2 regions of the Faecalicatena orotica genome follow, and region 1 is predicted to be linked to the other one. Evidence: riboswitches for the same ligand, from Rfam matches in the RefSeq annotation. Region 1 holds a riboswitch; the other holds the start of a gene.
The links. A riboswitch is a leader RNA that binds a small molecule or an ion and turns the genes downstream of it on or off. The one in region 1 is predicted to bind thiamine pyrophosphate.
Positions count from the first base shown of each region.

Region 2: another riboswitch for thiamine pyrophosphate. It lies ahead of thiS (sulfur carrier protein ThiS); the one in region 1 lies ahead of ABIN22_RS07045 (thiamine-binding protein).

Region 1 covers NZ_CAJJZH010000003.1:54,071-69,357, forward strand. Annotated here, with positions in the region: gene ABIN22_RS07020 (MFS transporter) at 1-712, shown strand, start outside; gene ABIN22_RS07025 (thioester domain-containing protein) at 1,051-2,622, shown strand; gene ABIN22_RS07030 (hypothetical protein) at 2,923-3,900, shown strand; gene ABIN22_RS07035 (response regulator transcription factor) at 3,967-4,614, shown strand; gene ABIN22_RS07040 (sensor histidine kinase) at 4,616-5,728, shown strand; TPP riboswitch at 5,802-5,913, shown strand; gene ABIN22_RS07045 (thiamine-binding protein) at 6,066-6,362, shown strand; gene ABIN22_RS07050 (ABC transporter permease) at 6,331-7,119, shown strand; gene ABIN22_RS07055 (ABC transporter substrate-binding protein) at 7,134-8,150, shown strand; gene ABIN22_RS07060 (ABC transporter ATP-binding protein) at 8,154-8,888, shown strand; gene ABIN22_RS07065 (TFIIB-type zinc ribbon-containing protein) at 9,158-10,255, shown strand; gene ABIN22_RS07070 (TPM domain-containing protein) at 10,319-11,446, shown strand; gene ABIN22_RS07075 (SPFH domain-containing protein) at 11,545-12,897, shown strand; gene ABIN22_RS07080 (NisI/SpaI family lantibiotic immunity lipoprotein) at 13,017-13,838, opposite strand; gene rpiA (ribose-5-phosphate isomerase RpiA) at 14,011-14,688, opposite strand; gene zwf (glucose-6-phosphate dehydrogenase) at 14,713-15,287, opposite strand, start outside.
Region 2 covers NZ_CAJJZH010000002.1:487,584-502,870, forward strand. Annotated here, with positions in the region: gene ABIN22_RS05775 (HPr family phosphocarrier protein) at 1-152, opposite strand, end outside; gene ABIN22_RS05780 (MFS transporter) at 169-1,548, opposite strand; gene ABIN22_RS05785 (helix-turn-helix domain-containing protein) at 1,631-2,833, opposite strand; gene ABIN22_RS05790 (hypothetical protein) at 2,937-3,194, opposite strand; gene asnB (asparagine synthase (glutamine-hydrolyzing)) at 4,037-5,575, shown strand; gene ABIN22_RS05800 (AraC family transcriptional regulator) at 5,592-6,467, shown strand; gene ABIN22_RS05805 (dicarboxylate/amino acid:cation symporter) at 6,730-8,103, shown strand; gene ABIN22_RS05810 (DNA methylase) at 8,110-8,979, opposite strand; gene ABIN22_RS05815 (DNA methyltransferase) at 8,982-10,253, opposite strand; TPP riboswitch at 10,471-10,577, shown strand; gene thiS (sulfur carrier protein ThiS) at 10,753-10,950, shown strand; gene thiF (thiamine biosynthesis protein ThiF) at 10,955-11,584, shown strand; gene ABIN22_RS05830 (thiazole synthase) at 11,584-12,357, shown strand; gene thiH (2-iminoacetate synthase ThiH) at 12,366-13,583, shown strand; gene ABIN22_RS05840 (thiamine phosphate synthase) at 13,576-14,175, shown strand; gene ABIN22_RS05845 (alanine/glycine:cation symporter family protein) at 14,418-15,287, shown strand, end outside.

The DNA.
Region 1 (15,287 bases):
GAATATCCTGTTTATTATCTGTGGTATTGGATTTCTCGTTCTCTGTGGCTGCTTACTTTTAAAGAGAAGCAGTGGAAACCATTGTATAAGTCAGGGAATATGCAGCAAGCTGCCGGATATTAAAACAGCAGCGCCGGCAGTTAAAAAAAATGTGAATGCAGGTAGTGCAATAAAGTTCCCACCCATTTTTTCCCTGCTCGTGTTTTCTTTTTTCCTTTACGGAGGCCTGGAGGTTGGAGTCAGTTATTATATTGATTCCTACATGCAGATCGAATTAGGAGGAGCGCCGTTGTCTGCGTGGGCAGTTTCTTCTTTCTGGCTTTTTATGGTCCCGTCCCGTTTCGCATCGGGACTTTTGTATCGGTACAGGCGGTTCCTCCTTCCATCCTGTTTCCTTCTGTCAGTACCTGTTCTGTTTTGGATTTCTATGACAGAAAGGGCAGAATCAGCTGTGATTTTGTTTTCCATTCTGGGATTTTTACTTGGGACACTTTGGCCTAATCTCATGGGGACTGCGACGGAGGATTTCAAAGAAAGAGCGGCAATGGCAGCAGGTATCATGTCTGCCGGCTGCGGGATGGGGGCAGTTTTGTCTCCACTCATTCTTGGAAAACTGGCAGGAGCCGGTGAGTTAAGATACGGATTTACACTGCTGGCTGTATGCAGTCTGGCAGGAGGAATCCTGTGTATCTGTTATCTGAAAAAGCGTTGATTTCTTGAACATGAAATATATTGCAAGCTATATGGTTTCCGCTGTTGGGCCTGCTTCAATTTGATGCAGGGCATCCAATAGCGGAAACTTTGTCTTGTATAAAACACCAGGCAGTGCTATACTGACTTCACATCAAAATCCCAGACTGTTTTATTCATAAAATTCTAAGGTCTGAATCTTATTTTTTACATGGTGTAGAAGATAAATCTGATTTCCTTGGCGGTTCAGCCGGAAATTACCAGTTTTGATGACTAATAAATACTGTTTTTTTGAAGTTGGAACATATCTGAAAACCGAACATACCGTATCATAAGAACAAATTTACCGGAGATCAAATTATGATACAAGTCATCAATCAGCAGACTGTCCGGATCGTATCGCGTCCTTTTACGATTTACCCTGGTACCGATCTGACAGGGACTGCGACAGGTGATCCGGAAGTGCGCAACTACTGTTCACTGCCTTCTACTACTGAATCCAGATATCATCTGGACCGGCCGGATCACAACAATATATTTCAATTCAGACTGACTCAAAATGGAACGACGGGTTTTGCATATTGTCTGGATAAATTTGCGGATGGACCATATGGGGATATTCCCTATGTAAGTGCTCCGTTTGAATCTATTTTCGAAACAGCCACGGAGAGACAAAAGCAGATGCTTGCCTGGATACTGGCAAATACTTTTCCAACGGTCAGCGCGGCACAGACATTTGCACTAGCGGGGGGAGATCCAACAGCAAACCCTCCATTGGATGACAATGATGCCTACGCTGCTGTTCAGGTGGCCCTGTGGGTTTTATTGGGGCAGATTGCGCCTGATGAAGTATATTTTTTAGATTGTACTACAGATGAAGCACATCCGAAGTCAGCAAGAATGCGTGCTGCCGTCCTGCGTCTTCTGGAACTTGCAGGAGAATTTGCAGACTCAGCAGCAGTACCGGCGCCCCCAAAGGCGGCAAACCAGAACTGCTGCAAAAATACAGGGATTGACTGCTGCAATACGGGAGAAATTCCATCAGATGTAAGCGTACCATATCTGGTATTTTCAGGCTGTCCGAATGAATTAAGGACAGTATGTGGAAGACTATTGATAGGCCCTTTCAGACTTCAGTCCGGACTGACTGGGCAGCCCAGTATTACGATAGAACCTTTATGCACATGTCAGGATGATTTTTCAGCAGTATTTATGGATTTCTGCGGAAATAGTATCGAAACACCGTCTATAGGAGACGAATTTTATCTGGCTGTCAGAACGATGAAGGATTATATATGCTTTACGTTAAGTGCATCATTTACAACAGATGTAACACGTGTGGTTACCATGAAGCCTGAGAGTTCACCAAATTATCAGCCGATTGGAACCGGGCTGCTTAATGAAAGAGTTACAGTTACAGCAGAAATTTGTGTATGCGCGGCAGCAGGTAAAGTAAAAGAGAAATCCTGCAGACCGGGGATAAACATTAATAATAATACTTCAAATAATAATAACAATAATAATAATAATAATAATAGTAATTCAAATCAGGGGGGCGGAATGTATCCTTATCCGCCATGTATATGCGGGTATCCTCCGTATAACGGATATTGGCCAAGACCGCCGTATTTTCAGGAACCACCGTACCCACCATATCCACCATATCCGCCGGAACCACCGTATCCGCCATATCCACCGTATCCGCCATATCCACCGAGGCCGCCGTATCCGCCATGTCCGCCGGAACCACCGTGTCCGCCACATCCGCCATGCCCGCCAAAGCCGCCGTGTCCGCCGGAACCGCCATGCCCGCCAAAGCCGCCGTGTCCCCCATGTCCACCGAAACCGCCCTGTCTTCCAAAGCCCCCTTGCTGCTGTAACCAGTCATGCAGCTCAGAGGAAGAGAAGCATACAGGAACAGCGGAGAGGTAGAGTTTGGACGAAAAAGAAAAAATAACAGGGATTTATAAAATATCTGCCAATAAATCGTAAAAGGGCACATAGTGTAAGTATTTATATTATGCTATACTGAATAAGTAACACAGCGGCGCAGCTGCTGTGTTACTTTCTAAATAAACCAGTTTATTATGAAAAAAGCCCTGCCGGTATCCATCTGTAATAAGTCTGCAACATCTCCTGTTTATGATGAGTGTGTAAGGAACAATAGTAACAAAAGAGTACTGTACTCACCGGTTTATACGGCATTATGACAGGAGAAAGGAGATATGGGTTATGAAAGAGATATGGAGGAAGTACAAGGCTGCGGTTATTGCGGGAGGTCTGGTTGTATGCATGACAGCCGTGCTGGGCGCCGGAATGAAACTTACGAACACGCTGGCTGTCAGTGAGATTGTAAAGGCGGCAGATAAAGAAATGGATGAGCCGTCAGATATAGTCAAAATATATTATGAAGTATGGGATCAGAATGCACCATATAAAGAGTATAATCAGGATCAGGAGACTGCCGCAAAGGTATGTGAAAAGTACGGGTTGGATTATGATACGGTTACGCTGGAAGAAATCACACCAGAAATGTCCTCTTATGCGGAAGCACTGAGGCTTTTAAAAGATTTAGGTAATTCCCCCTTGCTCGAGGAAAGTATTAAGGATGGTAAGGCAGGTCCTGTGCAGTCACTGGAGATGTATATCTGTGAGATTTATGCATTTTCCGGAGGGAAAGATGTGATAGAAGCATACTGCGGGGACCACGGCATTAATCCGGACAAGTCTGTAGTTTCTGATTTAACGGCAGAGGAATTGATTGAAATTGGGAATCTGGCTTTTGATACTTCAGACCACGGGACAGAAAAAGAGAAGGACCGAATTAACAACAGACTGTATAAAGAGCACCAGCTTGACAAGAAGATTGCAAAGCAGGTATGTGAGAAATATAATCTGAATTACGATACCGCGAAGGTAAAAGATATTAAGGGTGAAATCTCTGCCTACGAGGAGGCACTGTGGCTGTTGAAATACCTGGGGGCATCGACACTGTATGAAGATAATGCCGAAAGGGACGGTTATAAGATCGTGGAATGGTCACTGGAAGCCCATATACGTGATACGAACCAGCTCGAGGATGCAAGAAATGCAATCGGAGAATTTTGCAGAAAGAGGGGGATTGACCCGGATAAGGCAGTGATATCTGATTTTTCGGCAGAAGATCTGACAAAGATAATTGTCGATGCGGTTGCGGGGGGAAAGCATTAGGATACCAGTAACTGTTCTGAATTCATGAATAGTTTTACGAATCATACATAAAAACAGGGGGCGCCTATGGCAGATATTTTAATTGTCGAGGATGACAAAAGCATCAATGAATTAATCAGGCGTACAATCGAAATGACAGGACACAGAGGGTTTTCCGCCTTTCAGGGGCGGGAAGCCCTGAGGTCCGTGGAGCAAAAAGCACCGGATCTGATTTTGCTGGATATGAATCTGCCGGATATGAGCGGCTTCGATTTATTGAAGCAGTTCAGGGAGATTCCGGTCATCTGCGTGACTGCAAGGGGCGAGATTTCCGACAGAGTAAAGGGGCTGAACGGCGGGGCCGAAGACTACATTGTAAAACCATTTGCAATGGAAGAACTTACGGCACGTATACATGCAGCATTGCGCCGTTCTCATAAGGAGCAGACACTGTACCGGATCGGGGATGTGGAAGTGGATACGGCGAAGGCTGTTGTTACGAAAAATGCAGAAACGGTAGAGTTGACTTCCCGTGAGTATGAACTGCTGAAGGTACTTCTTGACAACAGAAATATTGCGCTTTCCAGAGACAGGCTTCTGGATCTGGCATGGGGAATGGATTTTTACGGGGATGACAGAACTGTTGACGTCCATATCCGGCGCCTGCGCCAGAAACTGGGGCTGGAGAGGGAGATAAAAACGATATTTAAATATGGGTACCGATTGGAGATTTAAGATGCAGCTATGGAAAAAGAATTTTCTTGTTACATTTCTGTTTTTCCTGATTATGATAGAGGGAAGCCTGCTTGCCCTCCATGCTGTTCTGTACCGCAGTGAACTTAAGGACTGGATCAGCCGGGCTGTATCGGGGGAACAGGGCATCGCCTACATGCTGTCTGGCTATCAGGAAACTGACAGGGGAAAGCTGGAGGAAAAGATAGAAGATGCGGCCAAAAGATATCTGGCCACAGGGGTTAAAATCAGTGTGTCAATTGATGAAGAAAAGGTGGTTGACTATATTCCTTTAGATGCCGCAGACAGCGCCAGACTGCAGGTGGTTACCTGGCGAAGGACACCATATATCCTGATCCGGGACAGCATTGTAATGTCCGGTGGTGCAGTTCTGCACATCTCTTATATGGAAAGTATGGCTTCTTTCAATGATGCACAGAAGCAGCGTATCATACAGATAATGCTTCTTAGTGTCCTGATTGCAGCAGTCATAGGGATTATGCTGTACCTGACAATGAAGCGGATTAACCGGCCGGTTAGCCAGATTGCCCATGAACTGCGCACGCCGCTGACCGGAATTCAGGGATACGCAGAATATCTGATGATGGGGAATCTCAGCGAAGAAGATCGTTTTTTTGCTGCACAGCAGATTGTAGAGAGCTCGCTCAATATGGGGAATATCGTGGAGAAGCTTCTGATTATGGGTGGTATGAGGGAAGGACGCGTACAGATGCAGAAGGTAAGGCTTAAGGAACTGCTTGACCAGATAAAACTGCTGTACCCGGATCTGGAAGTGGACTGCCGGATAGAAACGGTACAGGGGGACCCGACTTTAATACGCTGTATGCTGGAAAATCTGGTACATAATGCGGTGAATGCAGGCGAACATGTAAAGCTTACGGCAGATAAACAGGATATCATCATCTGGAATGACGGAGAGCCAATCAGCGAAAAGAAGTTAAGGCAGATGAACCGGGTTAAGGGGTTCCGCCCGGAATATGCGGACAGGCATGGGTTTGGAATCGGGCTGTGCCATGAGATAGCAGGCGTGCATGGCTGGAGACTGGTCTACAGGTCCTCAAAGGAAGAGGGGACAACTACTTCGGTCATCCTGTGAGGGAAGGGAATCGTGGGAAATTTTTATCTGTCCTTGACATTAGGAGTGTTACAGGATAAACTAAATGTGGAATTAAATAAGACAGGGGTGCTGGTGCAAACCGGCTGAGAGTAAGGTAAACAGACCTTTAACCCGTATACCTGATCTGGATAATGCCAGCGTAGGAAAGTAGATATACAGAGTATACTTATAGAATAAAGAAGTTCTATAAGACATATGAAGCATGCGAACCTCGCCAGACATATCTGACGGGGTTTTCTTTTCGTTTTCAGGATACCTAATTCCAAGATGTGCCATAAGGTATGTCAGAAAAATTCAAAATCAGGAGGAAAAAAGTATGAATGCAAGTGTAGCAATCCAGACACTGCCGGAGGCGGCAAATGATGAGGAACTGATCCGTATCGTCGATGAGGTGATTGACTATATTAAAAGCACCGGCCTGAACTATTATGTAGGACCGTTTGAAACAGCAATCGAGGGAGATTATGATGAACTGATGGATATTGTAAAAGAGTGCCAGCATATTGCAATCCGCGCGGGCGCACCATCAGTAGCGGCTTATATCAAAGTATCCTACAAGCCGGAAGGAGACGTGCTTACTATTGAAAAGAAAGTCACAAAACATCATGCATAAAGCGGGCAGGAACTGGTCAGCCGGCTTCTGGCCGGCATTTGCCATTCTGGTGATTTTAGCCCTCTGGCAGACAGCCAGCGGGACCGGCCTGATCTCAAAGTTTATGCTGCCCTCACCGATAGATGTCGTGAAATCTTTTGTATCTGATTTCCCGGTACTGATGAGCAATGCGAAGGTAACGCTTATAGAAGCATTTGTAGGTCTTGCAATGGGTGTTTTGATCGGGTTCTTGATGGCCGTCTTAATGGACCGGTTTGAAAAGGTTTATCAGGCGTTTTATCCACTGATTGTCCTGACACAGACGGTTCCGACAGTGGCAATTGCACCGCTTTTAGTTTTGTGGTTCGGATATGAGATGCTGCCGAAGGTAATTCTGATTGTCATCGTGACGTTTTTTCCGATCACCGTCAGCCTGTTGGATGGATTCCGTGCGGCGGACAGGGATACGATCAATCTGATGCGTTCAATGGGGGCGTCGAAGATGCAGACATTCTGGTTTGTGAAGTTTCCGGGTTCCTTAAGCCAGTTCTTTGCAAGCCTCAGGATTTCTGCATCCTATGCAGTAGTCGGAGCGGTGATTTCTGAATGGCTGGGAGGATTTAACGGACTGGGAGTATATATGATCAGGGTAAAGAAAGGATTTTCGTTTGATAAGATGTTTGCAGTCATCTTTCTGATATCGGCAATCAGTCTTGTTCTGATGAAGCTGGTCAATTTGCTTCAGAAAAAATGCATGCCCTGGGAAGAAACAAAATAGAGGAGAAATGGTTTATGAAAAAGAGAATTTTAGCGGTTTTACTCGCTGCGGCGCTGACTGCCAGTATGGCCGGATGCAGCGGAAAATCGGAAGATACAAAGAAATCGGATCAGGATTCAGATAAAGACCTTACTAAGCTTACCTTTGTGCTTGACTGGACTCCGAATACGAATCACACGGGTATCTATGTGGCTCAGGAAAAAGGTTACTTTGCTGATGCAGGACTTGACGTGGAGATCGTGCAGCCTCCGGAGGACGGGGCGGAAGTTCTGGTTGCGTCAGGAAAAGCACAGTTCGGTGTTTCCTTTCAGGACAGCCTGATGCCTGCTTTTACCGGAGATGATGCACTTCCGGTCGAAGTCGTTGCGGCGGTTTTACAGCACAACACATCCGGAATTATTTCCCGCAAAGGGGAAGGTATGGACCGTCCAAAGGGATTGGAGGGCAAGAAATATGCCACATGGAATCTGGAACTGGAAAAGGCTACTCTGCAAAATGTTGTTGAAGCGGACGGCGGAGACTTCAGCAAAGTGGAACTGATTCCCAGCACCGTGACGGATGAGGTGTCAGCACTTCAGAGCAAGTCTGTGGATGCAATCTGGATTTTCTATGGATGGGCGGGGATTGCGACAGAAGTTGCAGGTCTGGATACCGACTATTTTGCATTTAAAGACATCAACAGTGCCTTTGATTTTTATACACCGGTCATCATTGGAAACCGTGAATGGATGAAAGAAAATGCGGATACAACGAAGGCATTTTTATCTGCGGCAAAGAAAGGCTATGAATTTGCAATCGAGAACCCGAAAGACGCCGCCGACATCCTGTGCAAGGCAGCGCCGGAGCTTGATCCTGACCTCGTACAGGCAAGTCAGGAATACATGAAAGACCAGTATAAAGCAGAAGTCAGCCAGTGGGGATATATTGAACCTGCAAGGTGGAATGCTTACTACAACTGGATCAATGAGAACGGCCTGTCCGAAGAGGAAATCCCTGAAAACACAGGTTTCAATAACGATTATCTGGAGTAGAAAATGGCAGAACTGATAGTAACAGATGTGACAATGTCCTATGAAGGGCAGAACATTATTGAGGATATTTCCATAGAACTGCATGAGAACGAGCTGGTCTGCCTGTTGGGAGCTAGCGGCGGAGGGAAGACGACCCTGTTTAATGTGATTTCCGGTCTGAATATACCGGATAAGGGGAGGATATTGCTTGACGGGCAGGATGTCACAGGACAGCCGGGCCATATCAGCTATATGCTGCAGAAGGACCTGCTGCTTCCCTACCGTACGATCGAAGATAATGCGGCACTGCCGCTTCTGATCAAAGGGGAGAAAAAGAAAGCGGCAAGAGAGAAAGTGAGCCCTTATTTTGAAGAATTCGGGCTGGAAGGAACGCAGAAGAAATATCCGCATCAGCTTTCAGGAGGAATGAGACAGAGGGCAGCTCTTCTTCGGACTTATATGTTTTCGAAAGATGTCGCCCTGCTTGATGAACCGTTCAGCGCACTGGATACTCTGACGAAAAGCGATATGCACAGGTGGTATCTGGATGTCATGGATAAGATCCGGATGTCCACATTGTTTATCACTCATGATATTGACGAGGCAGTCCTGCTGTCGGACCGGATCTATCTTCTGACAGGGGTCCCGGGAAAAATTACAGAAGAAATCATGATAAAGGAACCAAAACCCCGGAGGAGGGATTTCAATCTCTCGGAGGAATTTCTGGAATACAAACGGATGATTATAGAAAAATTGTAATGAAAAACAACAGGTAAATGAAAGCGAAAACAGAATGGACAGGGGACAGACCTGTCAGAAAAAGATACGCGCGGGTATCTGCCGGCAGAAAAGTCAGGCAGATACCCGCTATTTTTGTATTTACATTTGTATGACGTTTGTTTCGCTAGATGTCTGTTTTCGTTGGAAGACTTTTGTGTTTTAAAATTACAGGATTCTATGATATAATTAAAACTAATTAAATGAATTCTTTTATGAAAACGAACCGAATGAGAAAAGGAGTATGAAATATGAGTACAAAAGGCTATAAATGCCCGTGTTGTGGTGGAAACCTGGTGTTCAGCAGTGATACCCAGAAGCTTGAATGCCCTTCCTGTGGCAATAAAGTCAGTGTGAATGCAATCCGGCAATATGCAGAGATTGTAGAATCAACTGATGGCCGGGGAGATACATATGAATGGGAGGAGGGCTCCTCGGAAAACCCGATACAATGGAAGGTAAAAGAAGACGGTACGAAAGTCTATACCTGTCCTTCCTGCGGCGGAGAAGTGGAGGCTGATGAGACTACGGTATCTACAACCTGCCCATATTGTGACAGCCCTGTGATTCTTCCGGAACAGGTGTCAGGAGAGTTCAAGCCAGACCTGATTATCCCTTTTATGTTGGATGAGGGGGCCGCAAAAGAGGCGTATAAGAAGTTCTGTAAAGGGAAGAAGCTTTTACCTAAGGCTTTTCGCTCTGAGAATAGAATTAAAGAAATCAAAGGGATTTATGTCCCATTCTGGCTGTTCAGCTGTCAGGCAGAGGGGACAATGGTTTTTGATGCACAGAAAAGAAAAAAATGGAAAGATGATAGTTATGAATATACACGAAATGACTATTACCTGTTGTCAAGAGAAGGGGAGATGAGCTTCGAACACGTACCGGTAGACGGCTCCACTGAAATAGACGACGCATATATGGAATCCATAGAACCTTTTGATGCAGGAAAGGCAGTAAAGTTTCAGGAGGGGTATCTGTCAGGCTATGAAGCTATGAAATTTGACCTGTCTAAGGAAGCGTGCCGGGGCCGGGCTGAGGAAAGGATAAAAAGCACATTTGAAGATGCCCTGATGAAGTCTGTCAACAAAAAGGAATATAGTGCCATTACACAGAAAAGCTGCAGTATTACTTGCAGAAAAGGAAAAATAAAGTATGCATTGCTTCCGGTATGGCTGCTGAATATAAAGTACAAGGATCAGATATACCGTTTTGCAATAAATGGACAGACAGGGAAACTGGCAGGAGAACTCCCAGTTGATAAAGGCCTGTTCTGGAAATATGCACTGGGTGTGTTTGCGGGAAGCAGTGCAATTATATACATACTCATGATACTTTTCTTACTATAAGTGCCGGAACAGGAAATGCATCAGAAAATATGGAGACTATATATGATGGAAGAGGGACAGAAAATGAAAAGAATACGATTTTTTGCGGCAGCATTGATTTGCCTGTTTCTGGTAAATATAATACCGGTATCAGCCAGTGATGTAGTTGATCTGCCGAAAGTGATTGACAATGCGGAACTTCTAACGGATGAAGAAGAAGCAGAATTAACTGGGCTAATTAACACGATTGTTACACAATATCAGATAGATGTCGTACTGGTAACGGAAACTCAAAGGCAGGAGGCGGATGTCCAGGCCGAAGCTGATATGTTGTTTGACAGTAATGGGTACGGGATTGGGGAAAAGAAGGATGGAGTGCTGTTTTTAGTGGATATGGGCGCTGGTGAGTGGTCCATTTCAACGCATGGAGATGTGATTAATTTGTTATCTGACTATGACATGAATGCGTTGGGGCAAAATGCGGCACAGAGTTATTTTTCCAATGGACAGTTCGGTGCCGGATTTAAAAGCTATCTTGAAGCACTAACCCAAAAATTCGAAGAGAAATTGAATCCTCCAGCAGACAGTCAAAATGCAGTGGAGGGAAGTCCTGATACAGATGCAGGGAGACAAACTGCGGGCAATCAGCCGTCAAACAGCGGCTTGCCGGCAGACAAGCAGTCTAATGTGCAGGTGGAAGAGGCAGAGGCACCTAAAACACCTGCTGCTTACATAGTTCCTGCCCTTATATTAGGGCTGATTATATCCGCCGTCTATATGGTTGTGATGCGGCTAGGAATGAAGACGGCATATAAACAACAAAATGCCGATGTATACAGGCGTAAGGATGTTTCTGCGCAGATTCGCAGGAATGATGTGCTTTTAACGAGTGATGTAAAAAAAGTTCCTGTAAAACAACAGAGGCAGGAACCGCCAGAGAATTATAATCAGTCCCGGTATCAGGAACCGTCTGAACGTTATGATGAGAGAAGACGTAAAGAACCGCCGAGACGTCAGGAACCACCGAAACGCCAGAATACGTCAAAGTACAGTGAGACCCACACTACGGTCCATACGAGCAGGAACGGTGAAAAGCATGGGGGTGCGAGCGGTCGTTTTACTCAGGAGAAGCCAAAACAAAGCAAGGCTGATACAACGGTCCATACAAGCAGGAGCGGTGAAAAACATGGCGGAGGCAGCGGTAAGTTCTAAATCGGGGAGAATGCATACATAGAAGAAGTAAGAGTGTTCCGGTTTACGGGATATTCCGTGAACCGGAACCTAAAATTTGAATCAGGAGGCAGGAGGATATGGGATTATTAAAGGCAGGAATCGGAGCGGCGTCGGGTGTACTGGCAGACCAATGGAGGGAATATTTTTATTGCAGGTCTATGGAAGCGGGCGTTATTGTCACAAAGGGGGTAAAGCGCACATCCAAGAGGAGTTCCAATAAGTACGGAGAAGAAAATATTATCAGCAGTGGCTCGATTATAGCGGTCAATGAAGGACAGTGTATGATCATTGTGGATCAGGGTGAGATTGTTGCATTTTCTTCAGAACCCGGCGAATTTGTATGGGATAATTCTTCAGAACCCACTATTTTCTGGGGCGGCTTTGATCAGGGAGTCGCAGATACTTTCGAGAAATTCTTGAGCCGTTTCACGATGGGCGGGGATACCGGGAGTGACCAGAGGGTTTATTTTTTCAATACAAAGGAACTTTTAGGCAATAAATACGGTACTCCGAACCCGGTGCCGTTCAGGGTGACAGATCAGAATATAGGGCTGGATATGGACATTGCAATCCGTTGTTTCGGGGAATATTCGTTCCGCCTGAGTAATCCGATTCTGTTCTATAAAAATGTCTGCGGAAATGTGGAAAAAGAATTTACTGCAAAGGACATGGAAAGCCAGTTAAAAAGTGAACTGCTGAATGCCCTTCAGCCTGCTTTTGCACGGATTTCAGAGATGGGGATCCGCTACAGTGCGCTGCCCGGCCACACAATGGAACTTACAGATGCCCTGAAGGATATTCTTTCAGGTAAATGGAATGATACAAGAGGGATTGAAATGGTATCCATTGCGATCAGCAGTATCCGTGCATCTGAAAAAGACGAGGCATACATTAAGGAACTGCAGAGGTCTGCTGTATTCAGAGACCCGACTATGGCAGCCGCATATCTGACAGGCGCGCAGGGAGCCGCTATGCAGTCGGCAGCCGAGAACAAAGAAGCAGGGCCTGCTATGGCATTTATGGGGATGGGAATGGCCAATCAAATGGGTGGAATGAATTCCCAGAACCTTTACCAGATGGGAGAGCGGGAAAAAGAGAGCCGGCAGTATAACGGCCAGCAGCAGAACCGGCAGAATGAACAGCCTGCAGCAGACGGCTGGAACTGCAGCTGCGGAGCCATTGGGAATAAAGGAAAATTCTGTTCAGAGTGCGGAGCTCCAAAACCAGTACAGGAAACAGGGTGGAGCTGTAGCTGCGGAACAATAAACAAAGGAAAATTCTGCACGGAGTGCGGTGCAAAAAAGCCTGAGGGGGTTCCCCAGTACCGTTGTGATAAGTGTGGCTGGGAACCTGAGGATATGACGCACCCGCCTAAATTCTGCCCAGAATGCGGAGATCCGTTTGATGATGGAGATATTGTTTCAAAGTAAGGGTAAGAATCAAGAAAAAATCGGGACGCAACCGTCAGGCTGCATCAAAGTGTGCAGGCTTCTCATAAGCGGAAAAGAGCGGTGAGACAGCCTGCATATTTTATATTGCAAAGACTTTTTTATTTAAGCAGCACGGCATAAACATAATTATAATTAATTTCAACCGCAAGACGGTCTCCAGCATCTTCACTCAACTTATTCACAGAACCAAATATCCAGTTTTTTCTGGTCTGTTGTGAGAAATAACCTGGCACCATCTCAATATGAGTAAGTTCATCTAATGTGAGCTCACGCCCGTTTTCCGCATTAAAGGTTATGTTTCCTGTAAGTGTACAAAGATAATCGCCTAGTTTCTCATCTGGTACCTTTTGGTCTGTAATCTGATATAATTTTCTGTTCCAGACGAGCTGTCTGACATCATTTTTATTTATTTCCGGCAAATCACTTTCAGAGATGTCGGAGCCGGTTTGTTTTGTAAATACTATTTTAACATCCCCATCCTTTACATAGTCTGATAATACGGCCCGATGGAGGGCATGGTCCGCATCTACGATCAGACAGGTAGAATCTTCACGGTCTTTGTATTTATAAACATTTAAATAAGGAACATAATAGGCGGCGTGATTAGATTCATCAGCCAGACTTTTTAAGCTGCCAACGATATTCAAATCCATGTCCTTCATTTTAGTTATTCGGTAATCTTCGGTGACGGCAGCGTATTTCGAGATGAAGCCGATCCAGTCACCGCTGTTATTTTTATCGACAGTGTCGTTTAGTATCGTATAAGACTGTTCTTTATAAATGAACTTTGCAGCATCCTCCTGATCCAGATAACATTCCGCTTTTCCCTGTTCTTTCAGGATATGTGTTCTGGCTGAACATCCCGTTGTAAGCAGTGTTAGGGATAAGAGAGGCAGTAAAATAATAAGAATCCTTTTCATAAATATCCGTTTCATATGTATCTGTTCCTCCATTTGATATCATTTATTCTTAGCACAGACGTGGATTGAAAAGCACGGTGCTCTCTTTTATATTCCAAGTATAGGGTTTAATTATCAGGATTCTATCAGGATTCAAAAAACAAAAAGAAGCTGCTGCGGCAGCTTCTTATCTTTATCTTTCTTTCGTTTTTACGATGACTCCATTTTTAGTTCCAACGATGATTTTCTCGCATATCGGACTGAAAAATCCGGTTTCCAGAATGCCGGTTATTTCTTTCAGTTTATGTGCCATGATTCGATAATCCATATCAGCGTTTCCAGCCAGGTCAAGAATATAATTCCCATTGTCAGTGGTAAATATTTCGCCGTCCCGCGTTCGAAGCTCCGGGATAAATCCAAGGTCCTTTATTTCTTTTTCGGTAAAATGGTATCCGAAAGGCGCAGTTTCTACAGGAAGTGGGACGTGGCTTAAGTGGGGCATGAGTTTTCGCTCATCCATGATCCAGATGACCCGCTTTGCTCTGGTGGCAATCACCTTTTCGCGGAACAGGGCACCTCCGCCTCCTTTGACTGCCTGATATGCAGGATCTATCGCATCGACTCCGTCTATTGCCAGATCGATTTCTCTGACTTTTTCTATATCAACGAGTGGAACCCCATTTTGCCGGGCCAGATCTTCCGTGGCACGGGAGGTTGCCGTAGCATGGATCTGAAGGCCCGCGGCGGCCAGCTCGCCGAGATGCTGAACCAGATAGTAAACAGTGGAGCCGGTGCCCAGTCCGAGCATCATGCCGCTTCTGATTTCTTCCGCCGCCTTCAGGGCAGCGGCCTTCTTTAATTCTTCGGTCATTTTTTACCAGCCCCCTTTTCGTTTTTATTCCATCCACTGGTGCCCTGTGCGTGCCAGAAATTCATTGGACTCTTTCGGACCGTGTGTTCCCGGGGCATAGGGATAAACCTTTAGCCCTTTTTTTGTAAAAAGTTGTTTCAGCTGTTCGATATAATTCCAGCTGATTTCGATCTGATCCCACTGTGAGAACCATGAACGCTCGCTGTTTATGCATGCGGTGAGAAGCCGCTCATAAGCCTCCGGGGTGTTCAACTGATGTACAAGATCGCAGTTCTGGCAGAAATCCATTTTTGTCGGGATGATATCATCGGTATCGCCGGGGCGTTTGATATTGAACTGGAGGTAAACGCCTTCTGTCGGCTGGATTTTGATGATCAGGACATTTGGCTCCACTTCCGGCATAGAACGGCGAAAAACGATAGAAACTTCCATCTGCCGCGTGCCTGTCTTTTTCCCTGTCCGAATATAAAATGGCGTCCCTCTCCAGCGTTCATTGTCAATGTAGAGCCGCAGTCCGGCAAAGGTTTCTGTGTTGGAGTCAGGGGATACCAGAGGTTCTTCACGGTAACCTTCATACTGGCCCAGCACAAGTGTATCTC
Region 2 (15,287 bases), on a different contig from region 1:
TGATCCAACGGTAGACTGAAAATCCCCATAATTGATTTACCATCTATGTAGTATTTTCCGCAGATTAAATCAACGTCATTCTCTGCTTTAAAAGTAATATTTACAAATTCTTTTACATCATTAATACCATTCAATTTTATTTTACATTTCATATCTGTTTTCCTCCTGCTATTTCGAAATACGTCTACTCTTCAGATCTGTTAGAATAGAATCATATTCTTTATCCAGATGATAGAAGGTAAGCACAATAATCTGAATCACTGTCAATATAACTGGGACATAAATATAACTTACCTTGATTGCAGTAATCGCACCGGCTGTCTGCGTTACCGCCGCTCCAACATATCCTCCAATAGAAAGAATTGCTCCCAAAATAACAGAACTGAGTCCATTTCCGATTTTTTGTCCAAAGCTTGCAGCACTGTTAATCAATCCTTCTGTACGAATTCCTGTTTTCCATTCTCCATATTCAATCGTATCCGTTACCATTGCAAACATACATGCAGAAATTCCTGCGTTACCAACACCTCTAAGCATACATCCTGCAATCAAAACGGTAAGATTTTCTGCGCCAATACCCATAATACTGTATCCAGCAATCATTATAGCCGCACCGATCATCAGTACATTTCTCTTTCCAAACTTCTTGACAAATCTTGCAATAAAAAACATGCATATAATTTGTGTCGCTTGAAGTGCAACTGAAAAGGTACCAACCAAATTACTGTTACCAAGTATAATTTTCGTGTAGTAAACTTCAGCAGAACCATTGATTCCCTGTGCAATAAAAATCAGAATCAGATTCAGAGTAGCCATAAACCAGTATTTATTTTTTACCAATGCCTTAAAACCCATAGTTACTGGAATTTTTAAACGCTTATCATCGTCTGCAGTATTCACACGCTCCCTCGTAAACAAGAATGTGATCATAAACGTAACGATTTCCAGTGCTCCAAATACAATGAATGTCATTGTCCAGGCTCTTGCATCATCTCCAAAAAATCTTACTACAGGAAGCGTACAGGTTTTGATAAACAGTGTACCACAGGTCGCCAGAATCATACGAAAGATACTAAGTACAGAACGTTCATACTGATCCTGTGTCATCAATGCTGTCAGAGTGGCATATGGAAGATTAATTCCCGTAAATAATACGGTAAACGCCAAGTTATAACTGAAGAAAATATAAATCAGCTTCGCAGTCTCACTCCATCCGGCAGGAACAGCAAACAATAGAACCGTACCAATCGCATATGGAACTACCAAACGAAGAATCCAGATTCGAGCCTTACCGAATGGTGATTTCGTCCGGTCTATAATTACCCCCATAATCAAATCACTGACTCCATCAAAAAGTCGTGAGCACATCATAATGATTCCAACTGCAGCTGCACTTACCCCTACTACATCCGTGTAATAAAATAACAGGAATGCTGCCATTGCAGAATACATAATGTTACTTGAAAAATCTCCACATCCATACGCTAATCTTTCTTTTACCGTAACTTTTTCCGATGCGTTTTTGTTAATGAATTTTTTTAAAAGCATCTTCTCTTCCTCCTATGCTTGTTTTCTTGTAGGTACATACTAACAGAGATTTTTCTTATATTATATAGTTTATTTTAGCAAATTATAATTTATTTTTGTTTTTCCACTGTCCATACATTTTTCTATACTTGGCTGGACTCATCCCCGTTTGGTCTTTAAACACGCTTCCAAAGTAACTTTGTGAACAAAAAGATAGATAATTGGCAATATCCTTTACATCATATTCGGAGTAACGGAGCATATTTTTTGCAAGACGTACTTTTTCTCTTCTAATAAACTGCTGAATCGTAATCCCTTCTACTTTGTGAAATAAACCTGAAAGATAACTGCTATTTACGCCAATTTCTTTTCCGACCTCTCCTATGATTATTTCGCTATGTAGATTTTGAAAAATATAATTCTTTGTTCGTTCTACCAACTCATTTTTCTGCCTGTTTTGATGAATTTTTGCAACGAGTTCTGCAAATTCATATTCTGCCTGACGCATCATTGCATCGATCTTCACAGCATTGTTCATATCTTCAATCATCATAATATATCCATCAACAATAGAAAACGCCTCTTCCGGTATCATTCCACCACTGATTGCCGCACGTGATGCCAGGGTAATCACACAAATGGCAATGTTCTTAGCCTGGCGTATCTGAGTTTTTGCGAGCTGACCCACTTCCCCTCGATAGGTTTCCGAAAGGCTTCGCCGAAGCATCTCTACATCTCCCTGACGAATACTATCCATTTCGCGTAATTCCTGATCATATGGATTATGAGGCAGTTCTCGTTCTTGATGTTGAAAAATAACCTGTGAAACCGTTCCCTTAACTTCAGCAATATCTAATTCCTCAATCTCATTTCTTTTCCACAATTCGCTTAAGGTTAGCTCATTACCGGATATCCAGTGGTAAAGCATAAGCACACCTGCCCCAAATACTTTAAGTTCGCAGAAAGACAATCTAAATCCAGCCTCTTCGCTTATTTTATGCGTCTGGATCATATACTTATTTAAATCTCTTGTCTGCTTTTCTGTACTAATTGGTCCTACTACAATTTTTCCACTCTCAAAAGGGATAATCGCATAAAGAATACTATTCTTCTCATAAAGCATCTCTGGATAGTCCTTTTTCTCTCTGTTATGAATTTCAACAAAAAACTCCAAATCCGTAAATAATGGATTGCAATTTTCTGCCATATCCCCATAACATGCTTCAATTTCCCCCAAAGAATTTATATAAACGATGTTACAATGTAAAATCCTGACCATTTGCTTACAAATATACTTCAGTTTCATCCTATTCTCCTTTGATCAACTTTCTCTTTTACTATTTTATAACAAATCAATCATAAAATCATTTTGTTTCTCATACTTGCTTAGCATAAAATTCAGGCTGTATTCATTTCCATCCTGCTACCAAAAATGAACCTGTCGTCACATAGCAGTATTCTACATTATGAATACTTTTCAGGCAAACAAAATGCCCCACGCTAAATTCCATTTCGATACAATAATCCCTAATAAAACATGACCGATAATGTTCCTGCAGAGAATAGATCTCTAATGTATCAAAATCAGTTAAGGATAATAGTATGGTCTCTTTATCCCCGGTTTCATTTTTCCAATATTCCAGCGATCCAACTACTTTTTCAGACATTCTGAATACAGATGTTTCTCGAGGAATTTCGTATCCAATTGATACTTTTCTGGCAGTGTTGCATCAACCCATGCCATACCTCTAGAAGTTATTCTATCAGATTCTAAATAATCATAAGTTAATTCTATTTTTTGCTTGCTCACCATTTAACTCTAAACTAGCATAGAACTTTTCTTTATAAATCACCCCAACGGTTTACAAGTATTTTGTTCCGATAAAAGAATTGGATTGTTGGAGCATTTTATGTATAATATTCGCGTGGCAACACTTTGGCAACAGAAAATCAGTAAGCCAGAATAACAGGTATGTATTCTAGCCAGACCGAAAGATAATCCTGGCCTGTCGGTATTGCGCAGGCAGCAAAAGCAGATAGAACGTCTGACAGGAGCATATTGTGTACTTTATCTGAAATAACTAAATTATTATTCCAGAGATAAAATGCTAGAAGAAGGAATCCCTTTTGTATGGAAAGATCATCAGGTCTAGGACTGCTATTGAAACAGAATGAAGCCAGAGCGTTAAAACCCTGTTTCAAAATTTCTTTTCTTACACAGAAATTTTTGCTATTAGCTCTTTACGAAGAGTGGGATGATCTGACCGTGACTGCAGCTGCGGATAATGGCTGTTTCAAAAATGTCAGTCACGAGAGTATTTGATGAGAAGGTAGAAACTGCTTTGGAGGAAATGATGGAGGAGTATGTATGGTAAAATGATTGGAAAGCCCCCATCTTCCACCCCATTTGTTGCCCAATATTTAATAATATGCTAAAATGGACAAGTAAATCAACTGAAGAAGTCAAACTATTTATAAGAAAATTTATTTATACGAAAGGGACACACACATGATAAAAATTCAGGAATACAGTGGACATATTCGAAACTGGGAAGCGCTTTGCAGGGAGCTTAAGATTGACTCTTCTTTACCGAGGGAAGAGCGTGAGCAGGCAATTTTAGTGAAGGCATATGAAGCATGGGGAGCTGACATGGCCAATCACATGCATGGGATGTTTGCATTTGCCCTTTGGGATGACGAGGAGAAGAAACTTTTCTGTCTGAGGGATCAGTTTGGCACGAAGCCGTTCTATTATTATGAGACGGCGGACGGGAAGCTCCTGTATGGCACCTCTGTCCGCAAGATTATGGAGCAGCCGGGATTTGTGAAAGAGCTGAATGAGGAGATGCTGCAGTTATATCTGACGTTTACATACCCGGCGGGGGAGAACACTTTCTTCCGCGGCATGAAGAAGCTTATGCCGGGGCATTATCTGACATGGCAGAGAAGGGAACTGAGGATTCATCGATACTGGGCGCCGGAATTTCATCCGGACGAAAGTAAGTCTCTTGATGAGTGGGCGGATGAAATCCATACAACGCTTCAGGAGATTATGACGGAGGTGAAGTCTGCTGATGAGACTGCACAGTCATTCCTGTCAGGAGGGGTGGATTCTTCTTATGTACTGGCGATGTCTGATGTAAAGATGGCGGATTCCTGCGGCTACGAGGAAGAACGGTTTGATGAATCGAAATTAGCACAGCAGACGGCAGATATTCTCGGGCGTAAGTTTTTCAGACGTGTCATTACTCCGGAAGAATATTTCGCAACAGTTCCTTATGTGATGTACAATATGGAGCAGCCACTCGGGGATGCTTCGGCCATCGTGTTTGCCATCGGCTGTAAGGTTGCGGCCGACCATACGAAGATCTGCTATTCCGGGGAGGGCGCAGACGAGTTCTTCGGCGGATATAATATGTACCGCAATGCAGAACGCTATGGGGAAAATCTAAAAACGTTTTATGTCGGCAATACAAACATCATGAAGGAAGACGAGAAGAAACGGATTCTGAAAAAATACGATCCGGACGTTCTTCCGATCGAACTGGCAGAACGGATTTATGAGGAAACGGAAGGGCTTGACCCGCTTTCCAAGATGTCAGATGTAGACATCCAGATCTGGCTTGAGGGAGATATTTACCTGAATGTCGATAAGATGAGTACGGCTGCCGGGCTGGAGATCAGGATGCCGCTTACGGACACAAGAATCTTTGATATTGCGTCAAGGATGCCTTCAAAATATAAAGTAAACGAAGAACAGAATAAGGTAGCGTTCCGCACGGCTGCGGCAAAAGTACTGCCGGAAGAGATTGCTTTCCGTAAAAAACTGGGATTCATTGTGCCGATTCGTATATGGATGGCAGACGACAGATACAATCAGGATGTGAGGGAGAAATTCCACAGTGAGATGGCCGAGAAGTTCTTCAATGTAGACGAGATCAATGCGATTTTCGACGACTATATTGGTGGTAATTCCGATAACTGGAGAAAAATATGGACTATCTATACATTCCTTGTCTGGTATGAAGAATACTTTGTAAAACGCTAAACAGGAGGATGCAAAGATGGACTGGATGCAGGGCTTGCAGAATGCGGTCGATTTTATAGAGGACCATATTGGGGAAGAGATAGACTACGCGGAGGTTGCAGCGCAGGCTTATTCATCAAACTTTCATTTCCAGAGGGTCTTCCATATTATCTGTGGATATTCCTTAGGCGAGTATATCCGGAACCGGAGACTGTCACTTGCGGGGACGGAATTATCCGCGGGCGGCAGTAAAGTGATTGATGTTGCACTGAGGTACGGCTATAACAATCCGGAGAGTTTCAGCAGGGCATTCACCAGATTCCACGGGATTACGCCCCAGCAGGCGAAAACCGGGAATGTGAATCTCAAATCCTTTTCCAGAGTTTCCGTAAAACTGATACTAGAAGGTGGAACGGCAATGGATTACAGAATTGAGAAGAGAGAAGCATTCCGGGTGATTGCAAAGAAGGAAAGGTATGGAGGCGGCGAAGAGGAGATCACGCAGAAAACGATACAGGCCACATGGGCGGAGTGTATAGAGAATGGTACGATCGACACTTTATGCAGATATTTACGTCCGGAAAATATATTCGGCGATGCCATCGTGGGAATCAGCATGGGGGAAATGCGAGGCAAAGATTTTGACTATGCGATTGGGGCAGCATATACAGAAGGTGAAGTCGAAGAAGGCCTGACAGTAGAAGAGATACCGGCTGAAACATGGGTGATTTTTCCGTGCACTGGGGCCATGCCGGACGCATTCAGGGAGCTTTGGAAGAAAATATACACGGAATTTTTCCCTGCGAGTAAATACCAGCCGGCCGGGGGCGTGTGCATTGAAGTGTATCCGAGTGCAGAAGTGGATGACCCGGACTATCACTGCGAAATCTGGATTACAGTAGAAGAAAAATAAGGTTTTGACAAGAGAATAAAAGTTTTTTCCGGTGTGATTTGTGCCGGAATCTTAAAACGCACAGCAGGACTGTACTGAACGTCTGCTGTGCGTTTTTTAGAGTTATTGAATAAAAAGTACTGGGAATTACAGCCACTTTATAGAAATCGCCAATAAATACATGATAAATTTCTATTTGATGGATAAGCTACAAGGTAATAAACTATAGAGGTATATCTAAAAAGGCATCATTGTCATAGCGGAAAGAAAAGGAGATTTTTATATGGACCTTTTGTTAAGTATAAACTGGACAGCGCTGCTGGTGCTGGCCATTGCATTGCTTCTGTTTAAAGTATTGAATTATATCGCTTACAAAGTAAACTGGACACTCGTGATACTGAGCAGTCTTGTGATGGGGGCTGTATTGGGTATCTTATTTTCATCAAAGGATAATGCATCGCTCATCTGGCTGGAACTGATCGGTAAGATCTATGTGAATATCATCACGGCTCTGGTTGCCCCGGTCGTCCTCGTTTCTGTGATATCCGGTTTTATTTCACTGAATAATAAAGAAAAGATGAAAAGCATCGGACTAAAATCCGTTTTCTGGCTCCTGCTTTCAGCGGCGGCCGCTATTGCCCTGAGTATGTTCTTTGGAATTGTAACAGGGATCGGTAAAAGCGGGGGCGCCGTGTTTTCCGATATTTCTTCGGTAACAGACAGCACGCTGTCTTCCTATGAGGGGATGAAAACATCGTTTGACCAGGTCCTGCTGTCCCTGTTCCCGGCGAATGTGATCGGGGATATGGCATCAAACAATGTGACCGCCATCATCATAATTGCGATTGCCGTGGCAGTTTCTTATGTCGGTGTGGCATCTGAGGAAGGGGAAGAGAAAGTAAAAGGATTCCGGGATTTAATAGAGGCGGTCAAGAAAATTATATACCGTATTCTGGCATATGTGATCGACCTGACTCCTTACGCGGTACTATGCCTTGTAGCGGGATCGGCGGGGAAATTATTCAGCGACAGGACTGCATTGATCCAGCTGGTTCTGCTCGTTGCGCTGATTTATTTTGTAAGCTTCCTGCATACCTACGGTTTTAATACCATTTTATTGAAGTTTTATGCAAAGGTAAGTCCGGTTAGATTTTTTCAGAAGATTTTTGATGCACAGGCCGTTGCGTTTACGACGCAGAGCAGTGTCGGGTCGCTTCCTGTGACAATCGAGGGGCTGACGAAGAAAGTCGGGGTAGATGAAGAAGTGGCAAACTTTACCGCGCCGTTGGGAACGACAATTGGCATGCCGGGCTGCACCTGCATCTGGCCGGTGCTTCTGGTTCTGTTTTATGTCAATGCGGCGGGACTGGACTGGGGAGTGGGAGAATATGTTATTCTGGCATTCATGACACTGGTGCTGTCTCTCGGCGGGGCCGGAGTGCCGGGCATAGGAGTCGTCTCAGCGGTTGCACTGTTCAGTGCAATGAACCTGCCGGTCGCAGCCGTTGTGCTCCTGATGCCGATCAACAATATTTCAGACATGGCCCGCACACTGGTAAATGTTACGACCGCAAATGTTGCGGCCGCAGTCGTTGCACGGGGCACAGACCTTCTCGATGACGAGATATTTCTTACAGAAAAGCAGGGGAACAAATAAAAATATTTAGAACAACTTATTTAAAGCCCTGACCGCATCTTCCTGAGACTGAAAGGGCAGGGGGATCTTCTCACCATTTGAATATTTAATTACAATCTCATACTGGTAAAAATGTTCTGCGCCGAGTGTCTGTGTGGATATCCCCTTAGAAATATGTGCACATGCATCGGCGGCGTTGGAACACTCATTGGAACTGCCATACAATGTCACGACATCAATCCCGGTGACTTTACTCTGGAGGGCATCTCTTAAACCATCGCAGAACGCAGTCAGCTGGCTCTGGTTATTGTCAAGGAGGGCTTTGGCGATCACGTCAGTCTGCTCCTGAGTCAGCGCTTCGTACTGTTCCACCCGTTTCTGAAGTTCTTCTTCCGGAGTATCTTCCTCCCAGTGGGCATCGATTCCCTGAGTGGCAAATGCCTTTTCGATTTCCGCCATTGAGAAGTATAAGATGCGGAAACCTTCCGATTTCAACTGTCTCAGCGAATTATCCGTAAAATCCCCTGCAAGCACCGCGCCAAAGAACGGTAAATAAATATTGTATCTGCTGATTAACGGTTTGATGGCCCCGGATATTTCCTGGGCCTTGTTTTTAGAGTGTTTTGTATACCGTCTCCATGCCATTTCGATGAAAGCGCGGGGATGGCCCATGACAAACTCGCTGCCTTTCTCCTCTATCACGATGTCCAGTTTGTGCTTATTCTCGTTGACATCGGCCCATATGACCTCTTTTCGCCCGTTTCTGGCGGGTCTTTTATGCTTATAGTCCAGATACATTCCGTATTCTTCTGCAATCGGCCTGCAGTAATTAATGATAGTCAGTTCCAGCAGGTCGCCGATAATCTGCCCGAAACGATGTGCCGGTGATTTTGCCATTTTTACCCCCTCACCCACAGGCGCCCTTCTTTTAAGGGAACGCTGTGCTTTCTGTTTTTCCATTTTACATTTCGATCACGTGTCTTTTCAAACCAGTATTCTTTAAAACCTGCGGAAATAGCCAGTCTGCCCAGCCATTCATCGACCGGAACATAAATCCCGTAAGGTGCGGAATCGCCGATTACAAAGCAGGTCAGGGAACCATCCTTGCAGACGCGGCGGAGGTTCTTCCAGATTTTAGCGAGATCCAGAAAATAAAGCGCGATCATGGTGTGATAGTTCTTTTTGCCGCCGTGGAGCTCCTTCTCGGCGTCCAGCTGCCTGCAGACGTCCAGTATTTCCTCGTAGATCGGTTCGAGCAGCGGTGACTTCAGAAATTCATAAGTATCTTTGCGCTCGCGGGAAACCATCTGTGAACAGGAGCGGACCAGATTTGGCCGTATCTTCTTCTGCAAATCCCCCCAGCCCTTGATTTCCCCGAGTACGGACAGCTCCAGACGGGTCGCGTCGGCATAATCATAATTATTCGCATACGGGGGAGAAGTGATAATCAGATCTACGCTGTCAGCAGGGACGTCAGAATCTTCCCTCGCATCCTGAAATAACAGATTTGCTTTGGACTCATGGGAATGGGCCTGCATATACTGCATGTCCCCGCACATGATGTCCGTCTGTTTCTGAAAGGCTTCGTATGCATCCGCGACCCTTGCCTTTGTCTTATTGGGAAGCACATACTGCCATGTGGCAGTTCCGGCATGCGAAGCGCTGCGCAGGATTGAAATAAAATTCATCCATGCCAGAAGATATTCATCTGTATCATCCTTATTGATTTCCAGTGCTTTTCTCAAATAATTTATTTTTTTCAGATTATCGATATCATAGCTCTTATAAACGATATCAGGATAAGTATACATCTTGGTCTTTAAATGCTTAGCACAGTCCAGTATCTTATCGGCCTCGCGGATGAACAGGTCCGTGTCGGCAGGCCATGATAACTTTGCTTTTGCTACTTTATAAACAAACGGGTGTCCTTCATATCCAATGGAAGAGATCCCCATTTTATCACATACTAATAGTGTTGTTCCGGAACCGGCAAACGGGTCCATAACGGTGACGGCATCTTTCGAAAGCTGGCTGGAGGCCAGATATTCATGAATCATACTTTCAACCCACTCTGCTGAGAAACCGGCTGAATAGCGGTACCACCTGTGGAGTGGAAGGGACATATTATCGATGAAAGTTGAAGTGCTGTCTTTTTGAATGCTGTTAGCCATCGTTGTTTCCTTTCATTTTTGGTCTAAAATTACAGTATAACACAAAATTTAATCCCGAAGGGTTCCTGATAGAATTTCCAGCATTTTTTCAATCTTTTCACGGAGGACGCCTACTTTATGTTATCGACCTATATTGTAACAAATAATCGCAAAAAAGTACAGAATTTGCTTTTTTCAAGCTTGACAAAAAATTTGTGATCATGTATATTTATACACATAAATTGAACAGGGGAGCTTATAGATAGGCTGAGAGGAAGTTGTGAACTTCGACCCATATACCTGATTTGGATAATGCCAACGTAGGAACGGAAGTAAGTAATATTACGGGAAGTGCCTGAGGCATTTCCCGTTTTTGCGTTTTGGCTTTAAATTACATAAGCAGTACCGACGAGAGTGAATGAGAGTTCATGAAGGGGTGCACCACCGCGGGTGTATTTCTTTTGTGAACTCTTTTTCCATAATAAAAGAAACATGAAAATGATCGAGAGGAGGAAATGATATGCTGAAAGTAAACGGAAAGGACAGGATGTTTACAGCCGGGATGACCGTGGCGGACCTGCTTAGGGAAATGAAACACCCGGCGGAGCGTGTAGCTGTTGAAAGAAACGGGGATATCGTGCCGAAGAGATGTTTTTCAGAGGTCTGTCTGGAGGACGGGGATACGATCGAGGTTGTAAGTTTTGTGGGAGGGGGCTGATTATATGCTGACATTCGAAGAAATAGAAGCGGCGCTTATCCAGCGGCATACAGAGGAAATACAGAAAAAACTGAAGACTGCGAGAGTGGCGGTGGCCGGGCTTGGCGGACTTGGCTCCAATGTGGCCTTTGCACTGGCACGGATCGGCGCCGGGCACCTGCACCTGATTGATTTTGACCGGGTGGATATCACCAATCTTAACCGGCAGCAGTATTTTATCCGGCATATCGGCCTGTACAAAACAGAGGCATTAAAACAGGAGCTTGAGGAAATCAATCCGTATCTGGATATTAAGACAGATTGTGTGAAAGTGACGCCGGAGAATCTGAAGCAGTTGTTTCAGGAGGAAGATATTGTCTGTGAGGCGTTCGATGAACCGGAGGCAAAAGCAATGCTGGTCAACGGGATTCTGGAACATTTCCCGGACAAGTTTCTTATAGCGGCATCCGGCATGGCTGGATATGGCGGCAGCAATGCGATCCATACGAGGAAGATTACAGAACATTTTTACCTGTGCGGGGATGAGACCGCAGAATCCGCGCCCGGAAATGGGCTGATGGCGCCCAGAGTGGCACTCTGCGCCGCCCATGAAGCAAATCTGATCACAGAATTAATTATAGGAGGAAAAGAATAATGGAACAAAAAGACACACTGGTCCTCGGGGGACATTGTTTTGAATCACGTTTTATCTTAGGTTCGGGCAAATATTCACTGGAACTGATACGGGCAGCCGTGGAAAAGGCCGGGGCACAGATTATTACACTGGCCCTGCGCCGGGCAAATGAGGGAGGAATGGCAAATATTCTGGATTACATACCGGAAAATGTAACGCTCCTTCCGAATACTTCAGGAGCCCGGAATGCTGAGGAGGCAGTGCGGATAGCCCGTCTGTCCAGAGAAATCGGGTGCGGGGATTTCGTGAAGATAGAAGTTATCCATGACTCCAAGTATCTGCTCCCCGACAATTACGAGACAATCAAGGCGACGGAAATTCTGGCAAAGGAAGGTTTTATCGTAATGCCTTATATGTACCCAGATCTGAATGCGGCGAGGGACCTTGCAAATGCCGGTGCAGCCTGTATCATGCCTCTGGGTTCACCGATCGGTTCTAACAAGGGGATCTGTACAAAAGAGTTTATCCAGATTCTGATCAATGAAATTGACCTTCCGGTCATCGTGGATGCCGGCATAGGAAAACCTTCACAGGCCTGTGAAGCAATGGAAATGGGCGCGGCAGCGGTCATGGCGAATACGGCGATCGCGACTGCCGGAGATATCCCTGCAATGGCCGAAGCCTTTAAAAAGGCAGTGGAAGCCGGGCGCAGTGCATATCTTTCAGGGCTGGGCCGTGTACTGGACCAGGGGGCAAGCGCCTCATCACCGCTTACCGGGTTTCTGGCAGAATAGGAGGAGAAATGAGCAAAGAGAATCATGTAAATGAAAGTATTTTAAATGCTGAAATCAAGGAGTGGCAGAAGAAAAACCGTATCGACCATATGACCTATCTCCCGGGGATGGAAGTAATCGAATCGGAAATTCAGGAACAGGTATTATCTGCCATGAATACATACGATTACAACAAGTATACAGAAGCGGATGTCCGGCGTGCACTGGCACACGACAGCCGCACACCGGAGGATTTTGCGGCGCTTCTATCCCCTGCGGCGCTGTCCCTTTTGGAGGAACTCGCACAGTGTGCAAGAATAGAGACGAGGAAGCATTTCGGAAACGGTGTAAATATGTTTACCCCTGTCTACATAGCCAATTACTGCGAAAATTTCTGCATTTACTGTGGGTTTAACTGTCATAACAAGATTAACCGGGCACAGCTTGGCGAAGAAGAGATCGAGAAGGAGATGAAGGCGGTTGCTGAAAGCGGACTTGAAGAAGTCCTGATCCTGACAGGGGAGAGCAGGGCAAAATCCAGTGTGGAATATATCGGAAAAGCCTGTGAAATTGCACGAAAATATTTTAACGTCATCGGTCTGGAGATATATCCCGTGAATTCGGATGAATACGCTTATCTCCACAAATGCGGTGCTGATTACGTGACAGTATTTCAGGAAACCTACAATGCAGAAAAATATGAGACACTCCACCTGGCCGGGCATAAGAGAATCTTCCCGTACAGGCTGAATGCACAGGAGCGTGCACTCAGAGGCGGGATGCGGGGCGTTGGTTTTGCGGCGCTGCTCGGACTGGACGATTTCCGCAAAGACGCATTTGCGACGGGAATGCATGCCTACCTGCTCCAGAGAAAATATCCGCACGCCGAAATCGCATTTTCCTGCCCGCGGCTGCGCCCGATTATCAATAACGAGAAGATCAATCCGATGGATGTCCATGAACCGCAGCTCCTTCAGGTAGTTACGGCCTACAGACTGTTTATGCCGTATTCGAGTATAACGGTTTCGACAAGGGAATGTGCACGGGTAAGGAACAATCTTGTCAATATTGCGGCCACGAAGATTTCCGCCGGCGTCAGCACGGGAATCGGCGAACATGTGGAAGACATCGAAGAGAAGGGCGACGACCAGTTTGAAATATCGGACGGGCGTTCGGTGGAGGAGGTCTATCAGGATCTGCTTGATCTGGACCTGCAGCCGGTCATGAAGGATTATCTGTATGTGTAGGGGGGAAGATTGTTATAAAAATATCATCGCGGTTACAAACAGAAATTTATGTGACCGCCCTTACATGGAGCAAATCGAAAGAATCTGCTCCAGGCATCCGAAAGCGGTGCTGGTCAGAGAAAAAGATTTGCCTGTGAATGAGTATGCACGGCTTCTGGCACAGGTGCAGGAAATCTGTCTCAGATATGGCGTGCAATGCATTGCACATACTTATACAGATGCGGCTGTACAATGTGGAATTGATGTGGTTCATTATCCTCTGAATCTTCTGCAGGATGAGATGCATCACCCTGTATCTAAGAAAAAAATACTTCATATCAGGAAGAAGGGAGCTTCGGTACATTCCGTTGAAGAGGCACTTCTGGCAGAAGCGCTGGGAGCGGATTACCTCACGGCCGGACATATTTTTGAGACCGGATGCAAACCGGGAGCAGCACCCCGTGGGAAAGATTTTTTACGTTCCGTCTGCACAGCCGTGAAGATTCCGGTCTACGCGATTGGCGGGATGAGCGCGTCGGAAAAATGCGTGGAAAGTATGGTTTTATGCGGCGCAGCAGGCATATGTGTGATGTCAGAATGTATGCAATGGTAAAAGTGCACAAAATTTATTTTTGTAATTATTAGACAAAAAAATGTCAAAAATGTTGGAAACCCCCGTAAAATCAAAGGACTCCGTTAAAAATTTCACTAATAAAATTTCTATTAAATTTTTATAAATTCTGTGCAATTCCACATATTGAATTGTTGGCAAATATACTATATTATTTTAGTGAATAGGTAAAATAAATAGATTTATAGAATCACACTATAATCTAAGAACAGGGGGATCAGCCATTGGAAGCATTGGGAGAAATTGTTGTAAAGGTGAATGATTTTCTGACGAGCTATTTATTGATCGTAGTACTCGTCGGAGCAGGAGTCTGGTTTACAGTCAGACTGGGATTTGTTCAGATCAGAGGGTTCAAAGAGGGCTGGAACCGGACATTTGGGGGCCTGTTCAAAAAGCAGGGAGCAGCCGGGGCAGACGGTATGTCATCTTTCCAGGCACTGGCAACAGCAATTGCTGCACAGGTAGGTACAGGTAACCTGGCAGGAGCGGCAACAGCAATTGCAGTCGGAGGTCCGGGAGCGATCTTCTGGATGTGGGTCAGCGCATTCTTTGGAATGGCAACGATCTATGCAGAGGCCATGATGGCACAGAAGTACAAAGTTGTCGGAAAAGACGGCGTGGTTACCGGCGGTCCGGTATACTACATAAAGGCAGCATTCCACAACAATATGTTTGGTAAGATACTTGCCGGGGTCTTTGCAGTTTTAATCATTCTTGCATTAGGCTTCATGGGAAATGCGGTACAGGCCAACTCCATCGGAGACGCATTCAACGGAGCATTCGGTATCAATCCTGTTATCGTAGGCGTGATTGTTGCCATCCTTGCATTCCTGATCTTTGCAGGAGGTATCAAACGTATCGCTTCTGTAACAGAAAAAGTCGTACCAATTATGGCATTGTTCTATATCATTGGTTCACTTATCGTAATTTTTGCTAACTTCAAGAATATTCCGCTTGCATTTGAAGAAATCTTTGTAGGTGCATTTGCTCCTCAGGCAATCGGCGGCGGTGTGCTTGGAGCTACAATCCAGAAGGCAATGCAGAAAGGTGTTGCACGTGGACTGTTCTCAAATGAAGCAGGTATGGGTTCCACA